DNA from 2 places in the Plantactinospora sp. A48 genome. Region 2 is predicted to be linked to the other one. Evidence: riboswitches for the same ligand, from Rfam matches in the RefSeq annotation. Region 2 holds a riboswitch; the other holds the start of a gene.

Region 1 (7,471 bases), on a different contig from region 2:
CGGCCTCCCGCGGCGGAGGCGAGCTGGTCCGGGACCGGGCCGCCAACGGTCCGGATCGGTACCTCGGGTGGTTCCGGCGGTGCGTCGCGGCCCGCCGACGCACCGGGGCCGGGGGGCGACGGATCCGTCAGCCCGACGGCGCCGAGGCCGATGCCGGTAGGGCCGCCCGATCCGGCGCCGGGCGGCGTCACATCCGGCCCGCCGACCTGGCCGCCGGCCAGCTCGACCGGCGGACCGACCGGCACCGCGAACCCGACGGACGGTGTCGGCCCGCCGTCGCCGACGGGTTCCTCCGCCCCGGAAACCGCGCCGGTGACCAGCGCATCGGCGTTACCGGGGCCGAGCCGGGGAACGGACGGCAGCCCCACCCCGTCGGCCCCGGCGTCGTCGCCGGCGGTCCCGGCTTCCGGTGGTACGCCTGACCGCGCGTTCGCGGGTTGGCGTGTCCTCGCCTGATCCTCAGTTGTCGCGGGCGACCGGTGACCCCGGACGGTCCACGTCGACGAACTCGACCTGATCGGTCGACCCGAGGGCGGTGTTGTCCCTGGCCATGGCGGTCCGTGCCGCCGTACCAGCCGCCCAGCCGATGGCCACGCCGACCAGGCCGGCACCGATCAGGTACGCCCAGGGCAGGCCGGGGCGCCGGCCGGCGAGCGCGTCGAACGCCCGGCTGGCGCGTTGCCATGCCTCGTCCGCCACCGACCCCACCCGGTCCCGCGCGTCGTCGGTCAGCCCCGCCGTCGCGGACCGGGCCGACTGAGCGGTGTCCAGCGCGGCGTCACGGACGGTCTCTCCGGCCGAGTTGACCGCGGCGACCAGATGTTCCCACGCCTGGTCGGCGATCCGCTCGGTCCTGCCCCGGCGGTCCAGCAGGTTGGTTCCGAACATCGGTGGTCCCTCCTCGGCTGCCGAACATCACTGACCACATCGGACAGATGTGTCCGGCTCGGCGCAGTTGCGATTACCTTCCCCGAGGTGCCCCCGTGGGCCCGGTGGCAAACTCGCGATCACGCCTCGTGATCGCATCTTGCCGTACCGCTCGATCACGAACGGTCAGGATATCAGCACGCCCCGTCGCGGCTGGCCGATGCGGACCGCCCGTCGACCGGCGCGTTGACCGGCTCGCGAGTGACGCGGGCGACTCGTGGTGAATGCCACTGCCGGGTCTTTGCCGTGGTCAGCGGCGGTGGGCCGGGCTATTCGACTGGCGGGGTGGCGTGGGACGGCTAGGGTGGGATGCCGCGGCCCAATCGGAGCGAGGGCTCCGGTGCGCCGTGGTGAAACGTTGGGTGAGTTGCCCGGAAATGTCCGGGTAATTCCCTCTGGCCGCATAGATTGCTCGGCCGGAGGGGTGGCGACCGGAGCCGGCGAGGAATACGCTCGGTCGCGGCCCGCGTACTAGAGGCGCCCGGTACGGGCGAGTGGAGGTGCTCGCGTGAGCCTGTCGATCAGCACGTCGATACTGCCCGGTGGAATCGTGGAAATCTCGCCCGAAGGGGAGATCGACGTCGATACGGCGTTTGAGGTGCGCGAAGCGGTGGCGGGCGTGTTGGCCAAGGGCCGACCCTCCCGGATCGAGCTCAACATGCGTCGGGTCACGTTCATCGACTCGGTCGGCATCAGCGCGATGGTGGGCGGCTTCCAGATGGCCGAGGTCAGCGGCGTCAAGCTCGTGGTGACCGAGCCGAGCAGGTTCGTCCACCGCCAGCTGTGGGTGACCGGCCTGCTCGGGCTGTTCGGCGCCCCCGAGCCCTACTTCGCGGGCGCCAGCGCCTCCGAGGCGCCCCTGCCCGGGGTCTGAGCGGGCCGTCCGGCCGCCTTCCGGCCGTCGCCTGGGATCCCGCTCTTCTTCGCGTCCCGCCGGCCCTGGCCGGTGCCCGGCGTCCGGCGTCCCCGAGGGGTGCGGCCCCACGGCTTGAAGCTGGACAGTGCGGTCATGAAGATCAACAGGCTGGACGAGACCGTCGGCGCTATCACCAGGTCCGCGCGGTCGCGTGCCGTCGCGGCCGCCCCGGCGTCGGCGAGATGCTGGACCATCGGCACCAGCAGGAACAGCACCAGCAGCAGCATCGCGGTGGTCAGCACCAGCTTGGCGACGACCCACTTGTAGCGCAGCACGCCCCACGGGGTGACCAGCCCGCTGAGCAGTCCGATCACCCAGACCGCCACGGACAGCGGCGCGAACAGCACCGTCGCGACCAACCGGGCCGCCGGGTAGACCACCGCGTGATCCGCCCCGACCAGCCCGGCGATGCCGAAGGTCAGCAGGACGAGGTCGGCACCGAGCCAACCGACCGAGGTGACCACGTGGGCGGTGAGCAACGCCTTACGGGCGCGTGGCGAGATCCTCATGGTGCCGATGCTGCCGGGCGAGCGGGCGCCCGTCGTGGTGCCCGAAGCGGATTCCGGCGTACGACACCGGACGTACCCGGCGGTGGCCGGTCACGGCCGGTGCCCCGGCCCGGAGGCGGGCCGGGGACAGCCAGAGTCAGTATTCCGACAGGTGCACGTGGTTGGTGTGGTCGCTGGACGGGTCGCCGTTGCCGCCGCTGTACGCCTTCCAGCCGCTGCTCGGCAGCCAGATCTGCCTGAACCAGATCACGTACAGCACGCCCAGCCGGCTGGCGTTCTTGATGAAGTACGCGGCCAGGTTGTTGCCGTACGTCTTGTCCGAACCGGTGGCGACGCCCTCGAACCCGCCCTTGGCGGCCGCGAAGTCGCAGGCCCGGCCCTTGGGATGTTCGCCGGATCCGCCGCTGCGGTAGCACGAGACGAAGTGGTTGAAGCCGGCCGCCTTCGCCTCGTTCATCGCGTGCAGGGTGCGCGGGGTGATGCATCCCGAGGTGGTCGGGTCGTTGACGCTGCACGACTCGGGTGGCCAGGATCCGTCGGAGTTGCGGGGCGCGGGCTTGGCCACGGCCCGGGACGTGCCACCCGTACCCGTGGTGCTGCCGCCACCACCGGAGACCGCGAGGGCCCGCTCGGCCTGCTGCTTGCGCTTGGCCATCACGGCGAGCTGGGTGCGCTGCTCACCGATCTCCTTGTCGATCGCCTCCTTGGCCCGGGTCTCCTGATCGCGCGTGTCGAGCAACGCCCGTAGCTGCCGGTCCTCGTTGCCGGCCACCGCCTGGAGCCGGGCCGCCGAGTCGATGAAGCCGTCCGGTGAGGTGGCGTTGAGCAGGGCGGTGACCGGCCCGAGCCGCCCGGTGCGGTACGCCGCCCCGGCCAGCTCGCCGACGGTCTGGCTGCGCATCTCCACCTCGCCGGCGAGTTCACCCAGGTGTCTGGCCAGGTCCTTCTGGCGCTTGGTGGAGTTGTCGAGCTTCGCCCTGGCGTCCAGGTAGCCCCGGGAGGCGGCGTCGAGCTGCTCCCGGAGGCTGGCCGATCCGCCCTCGTTGTCGGTGTCGCCAGGCGCGGCCCGCAGGCCGGCGATCGGTGCGGCCCGCAGGCCGGCGAGCGGCGCCGCGGCGGCGGGGGTGGGGGACACGGCGAGCGGCAGTGCCGCCGCCAGGAACGCCGCGAGAATCGCGACGGTACGTCCAGCAGGTGCCATGAAGCGTCCTTCCGTCAGCCGCCGACCGGGTTAGCTGACGGGTTCGGGACGGAAGATCCCTACCGCGGTTGCGCGGATGCACCCCTGGTACGTGGTTCCCCGGCTCGCCCGAGGGCGATTAGGCGGCGGTTTCCGCAGGCACCGGTGGGCGCCTCCCGGCGGAAACCGGAGCCGAGTTTACGGCCGGTGGGCCGAGGTGGCTCCGTCGACACCTCGATGTCTTGGGGTAATTGTCAGAAAAGTCCACCTGGACAGCCGAAACTTAAGGGTCCCCTAATCACCAGCCGGCGGAGCCACAGCCGTCCGGTCGGGCGGCCGGCTCCACCTGCAACGTGGCGTGTTCGATCCGGAACTCCTCGTGCAGGGCGATCCGGGCCGCCGTCAGCACGTCACCGACCTCCGTCTCCGGCCGCAGCGTCAGGTGGGCCGAGGCCACCTCCATGCCGGGGGTCAGCGTCCAGACGTGCAGGTCGTGTACGTCGGCGACGCCGGGTAGCGCGCACAACCGGGCCCGCACGGCCGGCACGTCCAGGTGCTCGGGTGCGGCCTGCACCAGGATCCGGACGGCGGCCCGCCCCAGTCGCCAGGTGCGGGGCAGGATGAACAGGCCGATGCCCACCGCCACCAGCGGGTCGGTCCACCACCAGCCGGTCAGCGCGATGGTGCCGGCGGCCACGATCACCCCGACCGAGCCGAGCAGATCACCCAGCACCTCGAGGTAGGCGCCCCGCACGTTGATGCTCTCCCTGGCGCCCGCGCGCAGCAGGCCGAAGGCGGCGATGTTGGCCGTCAGCCCGAGGAACGCCACCACCAGCATCGGGCCGGGTCGCACCGGTGACGGGTCGCCGAACCGGCGGATGGCCTCGGCCAGCACGTACAGCGCCACGCCGAACAGCAGCACGGCGTTGGCCAGCGCCGCCAGCACCTCGAGGCGGTAGAGGCCGAAGGTCCGCTGCGGGTCGTTACCGGCCCGCCGGCCGGCGGTGATGGCCGCCAGTGCCATGCCGATGCCGAGCACGTCGGTGAACATGTGCCCGGCGTCGGAGAGCAGCGCGAGGGAGCCGGTGAGCAGCGCGGCGACCGCCTCGACCACCATCAGCGCGGCGAGGATGGCGAATGCCGCCCACAGTCGTCCGCGGTGCCGGTCCGCGGCCCGCAGCACCTGTCCGCCATGGTCGTGCCCCGCGCCCACCTGACCACCCTCCGTCACCGGTCACCCTCCCAACCCAAGCTATGCTCACATTGCTATATATGCAACTGGCACCTGGACCGCGGGCCGGACCGTCGGCGGCGCTGTGAACGTGGTCCTCGGCTGACCGGGCGAGGGTCAGGAGGTGAGCGTGATGGTGGTGAGGCGTTGGGTGGCCCGGGAGAGGGCGACGTACAGGGTCCGGATCCCGGCCGGGGAGTCGGCCCGGATTCCCGCGGGGTCGACCAGCACCACCCCGTCGTACTCCATCCCCTTGGCCTGCACCGCGTTGACCACCTGCAACCGTGGTCCGGACAGCTCCCGCAGCCAGTCCGTCACCTCGTCCCGGCGCGGTACCGGGGTGATCACCCCGACCGTGCCCGCCACCTCGGTCAGCAGCTTGGCGGTGGCCTCGACCGTGGCGGCCGGCAACTCGTCCGGGCGGACGGTGCGGGCCACCGGCGGGACACCGGTGCTGCGTACGGCGGTCGGCAGCACCAGGTCCGGATCCAGCTCCCGGATCACCTCGGCGGCCACCGCGAAGATCTCGGCCGAGTTCCGGTAGTTGGTGGACAGGGTGTACTCGTGCCGCTGCCGCCGCCCCAACGCCTTGTCCCGGGCCCGGACCAGCTCCGCCGGGTCACCGGTCCACGCCGTCTGCGCCGGGTCACCCACCACGGTCCACGAGGCCAGCCGGCCCCGTCGACCCAGCATCCGCCACTGCATGGGCGAGACGTCCTGCGCCTCGTCGACCACGACGTGCGCGTACTCCCGGTAGTCCTCGTCCCGCCGGACCGTCTCGGCGCGGGCCGCGCGCTCCCGGTCGGCGTACGTGCTGACCTCGCGTACCCCACCCGCCACCAGGAACGGGTCGCGACGCTTGCGAGCCGGCCTCGGTGGCCGGCCCATCAGCTCGTCCAGCTCGTCCAGCAGCGCCACGTCCGGGATGGACGGACCCTCGGCGTCCAGTTTCCGGTACGAGTCGACCAGCAGCTCGGTCTCGGCCGGGGACAGGAGGCCGGCGGTGTACGACCGCAGCCGCGCCGGATCGGCCAGCCAGGCCAGCACGTGCCAGGGGTGCAGCCGGGGCCACCAGGCGCGGATGAAGTCCCGGAAGTCGGACCGCTCGGCCAGCTCGTCCTCGAACTCGCGCCGCCCGGACGGACTGCCGCCCCCGGCCTCGCGGGCCTGCGCCCAGAGCGCCGCGAACAGGCCGTCGATGCCGGCCCGCCGTACCTCGTTGCGACGCGCCCCGCGCGGCAGCGCCCGATCGCGGATCCGGTCCAGCTCGTCCGCGCGCAGCCGCAGCAGCCGTCCCCGGTACAGCAGACGCAGCTCGGTCGGCCCACCGGGTACCGCGTCCCGGGCCGCGCGTTCCAGCACCCGGCGCATCCGCAGCGACCCCTTCACCCCGGTCACCGGCGCGGGTTCGGTGCGGGTGGCGGTCAGGCCGACGACCATCGAGCCGAGCGAGTGCAGGGTGGCGGTGTCCTCGCCCAGCGAGGGCAGCACCGAGGAGATGTAGTTGACGAACACCCCGGAGGGGCCGACCACCAGCACCCCGCCGCCGGCGAACCGGGCGCGGTCCGAATACAGCAGGTACGCCGCCCGGTGCAGCGCCACGGCGGTCTTGCCGGTGCCCGGTCCGCCGGACACGATCGTGACACCGGAGGCGGGGGAGCGGATCGCCTCGTCCTGCTCCCGCTGGATGGTGGCCACGATGTCCCGCATCCCGGTGCCGGTGACCCGGCTCAGCGTGGCCAGCAGCGCACCGTCGCCGACCACCCGCATCCCGTCGGGTGCGGCCGTCGGGTCGAGCAGGTCGTCCTCGATCCGGGTCACCCGCTCGGCGCTGGAGGAGATCATCCGCCGGCGTACCACCCCCTGCGGGTCGGCGGCGGTGGCCTGGTAGAACGCCGCGGCGGCCGGTGCGCGCCAGTCCACCACCAGCGGCTCGGAGTGCTCACCACGTACGCCGAGCCGCCCGAGGTGCAGCACGGAGGAGTCCCGCAGGTCGAGCCGACCGAAGACCAGCCCCTCGTGTTCGGCGTCCAGCACGTGCCGACGCCGGGCGGCGTGGTAGACCATCGCGTCCCGCTCGACGAGCGCGCCGAAGTTGCCCACCCCGGCCAGCCGGTAACCCTCCCGCTCGGCTCGGGCGGCCGACTGGCGCAGTTGCGCCAGCCGGGCGTACACCCGGTCCAGGTGCCGCTGCTCGGCGGCGATCTCCTGTTCGAGGATGGTGCGGTCGGTCAACGTGCGGGCTCCTGACGGCGGTGGGCGGCGGGCCGGATCGCGCGCGGGCGCCGATCGGGGACCGATCAGGATACGTCGCCGCCCCGGGCCGGCCGCGTCCGAGGGGCCGCCTCGGCGTGGCCGGCGCCGGTCCGGACCTTGGGCGCGGCTCCACCGCCGGCCGTGCCGCCGGCGCCGACCGGGGTGCCGGTACCGGCCGTGGCGGCCGGGACGCGGGCCTTCGGCGCGGAGCGTCGTACCGCCCGGGCCGGGCCGCGTCGGCCGGTACGACGCCGGGCGGGCGCCGCGGCCAGGGCCCGCCGGACCACGCCGAGCAACGCGGCGTTGACCTCGGCCGGGCGTTCCATCATGAGCATGTGACCGGCACCCGGGCAGACGGTCAACTCCACCGCCGGCAGGGTCCGGACGATGGATTCGGCGCACGGCGGCGGGGTCAACCGGTCCCGGTCGCCGACCAGCGCCGCGATCGGTAC
Region 2 (7,471 bases):
TTCGGTGACGGGACGACCACCGCCGACCGGGATGATGCCCGAGGCGAACAGGAACGGCCGACCCGAACCCTCGAGGGTGTCCCCGATTGCCTCGATCGCGGCTCGCTCGGCCTTGTTCGAGACGGCGGGGTTGTCGAAGTCGTGCTTGTTGGCGAGATGAATCACGGCCTCCGCGTCCGCGGCGCCCGCGCGGATGCCGTCGAGGTCGTCGAGGTCGCCGCGCCGGACCGTGACGCCCATGGCTTCCAGAGCGGCGGCGGAGGTGTCGGAGCGGGCGAGGCCGACGACGTCGTGACCGGCCGCGAGCAGCTCGTCGACGGTGGCGGAGCCGATCCAGCCGGATGCCCCGGTGACGAAAACGCGCATGAATGGATCTCCTTCTTGATGCCGGCCAACCAACACCCGGTGATGTCAGTTGCTGTCGTCACCTTAGCATGATGTCAGCCACTGTCATCAGTATGCTCTCGCCATGGCGCGATGGGATCCAGGTGCGAGGCAGCGCCTACAGATGGCGGCACTGGAGCTCTACGTCCGACAAGGCTTCGAGAAGACGACCGTCGAAGAGATCGCCCAGAGCGTCGGCCTGACCGAGCGCACGTTCTTCCGTCACTTCGCCGACAAGCGCGAGGTGCTGTTCGACGGACAGGACCTGCTGCAACAGGCGTTCCTGGACGGCGTGCGCGCGGCCCCGCCGTCCGCGTCGCCACTGGAGATGGTCACCGCAGCCCTGGCGGTCTCGGCGGAGTCCTTCGCCGACGAACGACGGCCCTGGTCACGTCAGCGCCACGCGGTCATCATGGCGAACCCCGGCCTACTGGAACGCGAGCTGCTGAAGAGGGCATCGCTCGCGGCGGTGGTAGCCGGCGCGTTGCGGGCGCGCGGCGTCGCCGAGCGAGCGGCCGTCCTCGCGGCGGAAACCGGCGTGACGGTTTTCAGCGTGGCCTTCTCCGAGTGGATCGCCGAGGACGAACACAGGTCACTAGCCGAGGTCGAGCGTGAGGTGCTGGAAGAACTGAAAGCACTGGCAGCTTGACATTCGTCGCCGTCGAAGCCCCGATGGCCGGCGGCGATGCGCAAGATCAGTCCGAACGGTGCAAGATCACGTGCAACCTAAGCGCGGACGGTGCAGTCTCGACGCGTACAGGACATAACACAACCAGAATCACGCGACACCAGTAGGGCGTAGTTGAAGCTTTACCGGCGGACGCCCACGCCCGCCGCATGGCCCACATCGCCCGCTACCCGGCGGCGACGATCCGGTCAATTGACAGACATCCGCCGATCAAATCAATTGACAGACATTAATTGATGCGGTCAACTGGCGACACCCGTATCCCCCGGCTCACCCAGGAGGACCCTCTTGCGTACGCTCCTGACCCTCGCCGCGGCCGCCGTCTGCGCCGCCGGTGCACTGGCCGTCCCCGCAGCGGCGGCGCAGGCCGATCCGGCCGGCACCGCCCCGGCCGGCGCGACCGTCCCGGCCGACGCCTGCGCCGGTACCGTCCAGATCCAGTCGCTCACCTTCGACCCGCCGCGGGTGGTTCCGGGCCAGGCCGTCCACGCCACGGCCGTCGGGCAGAACTGCACCGCCCAACAGCAACAGGTCGGCACGGCGATCTACGCCCGGTTCGTCGGCTCCACCCCCGGCATCCCCACCGGCTGCCCGACCCTCCCCGCGCTGCCTGGCTGGGCGGTCACCGTCGATCCGGGCGCGACCTTCAGCTGGCGCGAGGGTTACTCTGTGCCCTCCGGCTGTACGGCCACCGGTCTGGAGGTCACGGCCCGGTTAGACGCCACCGGCGCCCAGCTCGCCCAGACCGCCACGGTGCCGATCGACCCGCCGCCGGCGATGCCCTGCACCGTGAGCTACCGCACCGGGAGCGAGTGGCCGGGAGGCTTCACCGCCCAGATCACCATCAAGAACACCAGCACCGTGCCGGTCAACGGTTGGACGCTCAGCTTCACCTTCCCCGGTGACCAGCACATCGTCCAGTCCTGGTCCGCCACCGCCCAGCAGAGCGGTGCCACCGTCACGGCCCAGAACGCCAGCTACAACCCCCTGGTGGCACCGGGCGCCTCGGTGGTCTTCGGCGTCCTGGGCACCTGGCAGGCCAGCGACGCGGTGCCGATCGCGTTCAAGCTCAACAACGTCAGCTGCGCCGCCGGGTAGCCCGCGCACCGGACCGCGGGGCGTCTGGGCGGCCAGGCGCCCCGGGGGCCATGTCCAATACCGCCAGAGCGCGACCGTTGGTGCCTACGAGCAAAACGGAAGCCCTGGCGGGACCATCGGTCCTGACCAGGGCTTCCATGTGTGGAGCGGGTGACGGGAATCGAACCCGCACTGTCAGCTTGGGAAGCTGATGTTCTGCCATTGAACTACACCCGCAGGCGGGCCTCACTCTACCCGGTCGATCGGGCTCCGCGCACCGGGGTACCACCGCGCCGCACCACGCCGGACAATCGCACAATGCCGGACCGACCGACCCGCCATACCCGACCGGCCACGGCGGCACGCCAGACCCACCGGCAAGATCACAGAATACGGGCTCGTCCGCTATGAGCGGGATCGGACACAGACCCGAACGACAATCGCAACGCATCGTTGTTTTCAGATGCCTCGATAGCTTGTAACGTCTCCTGCACGTTTCACCACCGGCGCGACACACCCCCGGTCGCGCCGCCAGGAGAAGAGGTCTGCCCATGGGGCTGCGTCACCACCTGCCGACCTGGCGATCCGCCGGCGTCGCCTCCACCTCACTCGCTCTCGTCATCAGCGGTGCCGCCTTCGGCGTCACCGTCGCACCGGCCGCCGCGATGGCCGCCGAATCGCACGGTTGCACGCCGTCCGCCGACGCGCCAGCAGCCGCGAAGGTACGCGCCGGAGGCTCCGCCAAGCATGACCCGGACGCGCTGAGCACCGCCGAGGTCTCCCGGCGCGAAGCCGAGTTGACCAACATGCTCAATGAGCGTGCCCGCGGCAAGGCGCTCGGGCCAACGGTGCTCGCCTCGATCACCATTCCGGTGGTCGTCCACGTCATCGAGGAGAACACCACCCGGGCCGGCGGCAACATTCCGGACTCGATGATCACGTCGCAGATCAGCGTGCTGAACCAGGCGTACGCCGGGTCGACCGGTGGCGCGGCCACCGCGTTCGCCTTCCAGCTCCAGAGCATCGACCGTACGGTGAACCCGAGCTGGTACCCGATCGTGGAGGGGTCCTCGGCCGAGCGGAGCATGAAGAGCTCGCTGCGTACGGGCGGCAAGAACACCCTGAACCTCTACCTCGGTGAGCTGAGCGACGACCTGCTCGGCTGGGCGACCTTCCCGACCAGGACCCTGAGCAGCCAGGACGGCGTGGTGGCGCTCAATGAGTCGCTGCCGGGCGGTACGGCCACCAACTACAACCTGGGTGACACGGCCACTCATGAGGTGGGCCACTGGCTGAACCTCTACCACACCTTCCAGGGCGGCTGCGCCGCCAGCGGCGACCAGGTCTCGGACACCCCATCCGAGAAGTCGGCCGCCTACCAGTGCCCGACCGGCCGGGACACGTGCAGTGCGACCGGCGCCGACCCGATCCACAACTTCATGGACTACACGTACGACTCCTGCATGTACCAGTTCACGGCGGGCCAGGCGACCCGGATGCTGAACGGCTGGAACACGTACCGCGCGCCCTGACGGCCGATTGATCCACGGCCGCGCGCGAAGGTCCGACCGGGCCAGCGGCGGCGGATGAGAACGGCGGTGCACACGGCGGCGCCGGCCTCCCGGGGAGGGGAGACCGGCGCCGTCATCGCGTCCCGGCGTTAACCGGGGGCCCTTCCTCTACGAAAAGCGATAAGAAGGTGCCCTTCCTTTCAGTTCAGACGTGTTCGGGGCGGCGGGAGCGGGTCCGCCGGCCACCGGAGATGGTCCGGACGCTGGTGCCGGGTCGGGTCGCCCCCGGGTCCAGCCAGACCTGTACGGCCGGCGGGCCGGGTCGGCCGCCGTTCACCGGGCCCGGCCCGTCACCGCGCCGGGCCACCATGGCGACGTCGACGGTGAACTCGAACAGCCGCCAGTCGACGTGCGGCGCGGCCCGCAGCTCGCCGGCCAGTTCGGCCACCCGGGCCCGATCGGTGACCGGGCGGGCCCGGCCGGCCACGTACGCCTCGTCGTCGCTGTCCTCCGGTGGGAACGAGTGCAGCGCGTACCGGCCGTCACGTTCCAGGTCGCGCCGCTTGGGTGAGTCGACGACGAAGCAGTAGAGCCCGTCGGCGGTGATCACCGGCGACACCGGATGCACCCGCGGGCCACCGTCGGCACGCACGGTCGCCAGGTAGCCGAGGCCCGGCCCGTACTGCTGGATGAGGCCACGGATGGCCGCGGCGAGCTGGGGCTCGTCGGTGGCGAATTCGGTCCAGGATGCCATGCGACGATTCTATCGAACGCATGTTCGAAGGACCATCCGAACACGCCAACCGGGCCCCCGAGGTGGTCGTCATGCGACCGACCCGGGGGCCCGTTGTGTCGTGGCGGAGGGGCGACTCAGCCCAGCCAGCGCGGAGGCGGCGGCTGGGCTGAGTTCAGCGCGGAGGGCGACTCAGCCTGGCCGGCCGAAGCCGACGATGGTGCCCTTGCTGAGCGGCCTCATCCGGACGTGGTCGCCGCTCTGCGGCGCGTGGACGATCCAGCCGCCGCCGACGTACATCCCGACGTGCGCCAGGCCGTTGAGGAAGACCAGGTCACCGGGTTGCAACTGAGAGCGGCTGACGTGCCGCATCGAGTTGTACTGCTGCGCCGCGTTGTGTGGCAGGTGCACGCCCACCTGGGCCCAGGCGGCCATCGTCAGCCCCGAGCAGTCGTACGAGCCGGGCCCGTCGGTACCCCAGATGTACGGCTTGCCGATCTGCTTGCAGGCGAACTTGACCACCTTGCCGGCGTCGCCACCGGGGTACTGGGCCGGGCAGGGCGCCGGGGCGAAGGCCCCACCACCGCCGTTGCCGTACACCTTGAGGCGCAGCTTCTGCAGCCGGTCGATCTCGGTGTCGATGTCCTTGGCCTTGGCCGCCAGCTCGGACTCGGTCTTGGTCAGCTGGGCGACCAGCAGGTCGAGCGGGGCCTTCTGCTCGGCGTACCTGCGCTTGAGGTCGGCGGCCTGTTGCACGTCCGCCTGCTGCTGGCGGGCGAAGTGATCCAGCAGCTCCAACTGGTCCACCAGGGCGTTCGGGCTGCCGGTGGTCAGGATCGCGTTGATCGCCGACGCCTGGTCACCCTTGTACGCCTCGGCGGCGAAGCCACCGACCTTGTTCATCGCGAGGTCCACCTGCAACTGCAGGGGCTGGATCTTCTTCGCCAGCGCGTCGGCCTGCTTCCGCTTGGCGGCGAGCTCCTGCTTGGCGGCGTTGTGCTTCTCGATCGTGGGTTCGAGCTGGTTCCACTCTTCGTCGATCTGCTTCTCGATCTGCGCCACCGACGGATCGGCGTGGACCGGCGCGGCGCCGACCAGCAGCGTGAGCGTGCTGGCCACCGCGGTCAGCGTGACGGAAACTACGGCCCAACGGGTTCGCGACCGGGGTCGGGCGCCGGCGTACTCCGCCGGGCTCACGGACCGGGGCCGCGAGGCATGGCTAGCCACCGAGGCTGGTACTCCTTCTCCCCTTCCCGCCTACCGGGTTAGCTGACGGGTTCGGGCGGAAGAGAGACGCCCTACTGCGGGAAGCCCGCAGATTCACCCCTGGGACGTGGGTCCCCGGCTCATCGAACGATTCGGCGGTGTCGAGTCGTTGCCGTCCCGGTTGGACGGTCTACCGCCGCCTCGACGGTGACCAAGGGTAGGTAAGGCGCCGGAGCGAACGCAAGCCGGCACGCAAGTTCCATCGCTACGTATAGCGGACGGTCGCGGAGGGTCGCAGATATGAAGAAATTTTACGACCGGACGGGGTCCCACCGGTATCCATTGACGTGAAAGCGCGCAGCGGCAAGGGTGGCAACGCCAGTCATCACCGGCAGATGGAGGTCCAATGCACCATCCGCAACTCGCCGTGAGCAGACGGATCCTGCTCAGTATCGCACTGGTCGGGTCGGGCGTACTCGTCCCGGTTGGCAGCGCACCGGCCCTGGCCGGTCCGCCCGCCGATTCCCGGCAACAGGAGTACGCCGCGGCGGCGGCCGAGTACGGCGTACCGGACGGTGTCCTGCTGGCCGTCTCCTATCTGGAGTCGCGGTGGGACACCAACGCCGGCGCGCCGAGCACCGCCGCCGGCTACGGGCCCATGCACCTGACCGACGCCCGGTACGTCCGGAGCCGGCCCGTGCCCGGCCACTACGACGCCACCGAGGACCCGCGCGGTGATTCCGCCCGCCCCATGACGGTACGGCCGGCGAACGACGCCCGCGCTACGGCGGACACCGGTGACGCGCCCACCGCGGCCTCCCTGGAGACCGTCACGGCGGCAGCCGGGCTCACCGGAACCGACGCCGGGACCCTGCGGACGGACCCCGCCAGCAACATCCGGGGCGGCGCTGCGCTGCTCGCGTCGTACCAGAGGCAGTTGGGTGGACCGGCGGGCAGCGGGAGCGACCCGGCGGCCTGGTACGGCGCGGTCGCCCGGTACTCCGGCGCGGACACCTCGGACGCCGCGGCGGCCTTCGCCAACGAGGTGTACGCGACCCTCCGGACCGGCGCGGAGCGCAGCACCGACGACGGTCACCACCTGCGGCTCGCCGCGCGCGCGATCGAGCCGGTCCGGTCCTGGCTGGACCGGTTGGGGCTGCGCGCCCCGAAGCCACGCCCGGACGGCCTGGAGTGCCCGACCGACGTGGCCTGCGTCAGCGTGCCCGCACCCTACGAGCAGTACGGGCCGACGGTCGGCGACTACGGCAACCACGACCTGTCCGACCGGCCCGGCCGGCAGCAGGTCGACTACATCGTCATCCACGACACCGAGGGCAGTTGGGCGACCACGCTGGATCTGATCAAGGATCCGACGTACGTGAGCTGGAACTACACCATCCGCTCGGCCGACGGGTTGATCGCCCAGCACGTCAGGACCAAGGACGTGGCCTGGCACGCCGGCAACTGGTACGTCAACGCCAAGTCGGTCGGCATCGAGCACGAGGGCTTCGCCGCGCAGGGCACCTGGTACACCGAGGCGATGTACCGGGCCTCGGCCAAGCTGGTCAGCTACCTCGCCCGCAGCCTGGGCGTCCCGCTGGACCGGCAGCACATCATCGGCCACGACAACGTTCCGGGCATCACCCCGGCCAACGTCAAGGGGATGCACTGGGACCCGGGCCCGTACTGGGACTGGTCGCACTACTTCGACCTGCTGCACGCGCCGCTGCGGGGCATCGGCACCCCGGTCGGCGGCACCGTCACCATCGACCCCGACCTGGCCACCAACCGGCCGGCGTTCACCGGCTGTGACGCGCCGGGCGTGCCGTGCCCGGCCCGGGGTTCCTCCTCGGTGGTGCTGCACAGCGCCCC

The links. A riboswitch is a leader RNA that binds a small molecule or an ion and turns the genes downstream of it on or off. The one in region 2 is predicted to bind cyclic di-AMP.
Region 1: it holds a riboswitch for cyclic di-AMP, as region 2 does, so the genes downstream of both, ACXN5W_RS14670 (coiled-coil domain-containing protein) here and ACXN5W_RS08160 (C40 family peptidase) in region 2, are expected to answer to the same signal.

What each region holds. Positions count from the first base shown of each region.
Region 1 covers NZ_JBTIXF010000023.1:67,244-74,714, forward strand. Annotated here, with positions in the region: gene ACXN5W_RS14655 (hypothetical protein) at 460-888, opposite strand; gene ACXN5W_RS14660 (STAS domain-containing protein) at 1,436-1,801, shown strand; gene ACXN5W_RS14665 (hypothetical protein) at 1,753-2,352, opposite strand; gene ACXN5W_RS14670 (coiled-coil domain-containing protein) at 2,489-3,553, opposite strand; cyclic di-AMP (ydaO/yuaA leader) riboswitch at 3,557-3,688, opposite strand; gene ACXN5W_RS14675 (cation diffusion facilitator family transporter) at 3,831-4,745, opposite strand; gene ACXN5W_RS14680 (HelD family protein) at 4,881-6,998, opposite strand; partial or broken gene ACXN5W_RS14685 (alpha/beta fold hydrolase) at 7,271-7,471, opposite strand, start outside.
Region 2 covers NZ_JBTIXF010000010.1:112,535-120,005, forward strand. Annotated here, with positions in the region: gene ACXN5W_RS08130 (SDR family oxidoreductase) at 1-366, opposite strand, end outside; gene ACXN5W_RS08135 (TetR/AcrR family transcriptional regulator) at 509-1,033, shown strand; gene ACXN5W_RS08140 (cellulose binding domain-containing protein) at 1,361-2,170, shown strand; tRNA gene ACXN5W_RS08145 (tRNA-Gly) at 2,313-2,386, opposite strand; gene ACXN5W_RS08150 (zinc metalloprotease) at 2,701-3,681, shown strand; gene ACXN5W_RS08155 (pyridoxamine 5'-phosphate oxidase family protein) at 3,866-4,414, opposite strand; gene ACXN5W_RS08160 (C40 family peptidase) at 4,586-5,512, opposite strand; cyclic di-AMP (ydaO/yuaA leader) riboswitch at 5,633-5,767, opposite strand; gene ACXN5W_RS08165 (N-acetylmuramoyl-L-alanine amidase) at 6,027-7,471, shown strand, end outside.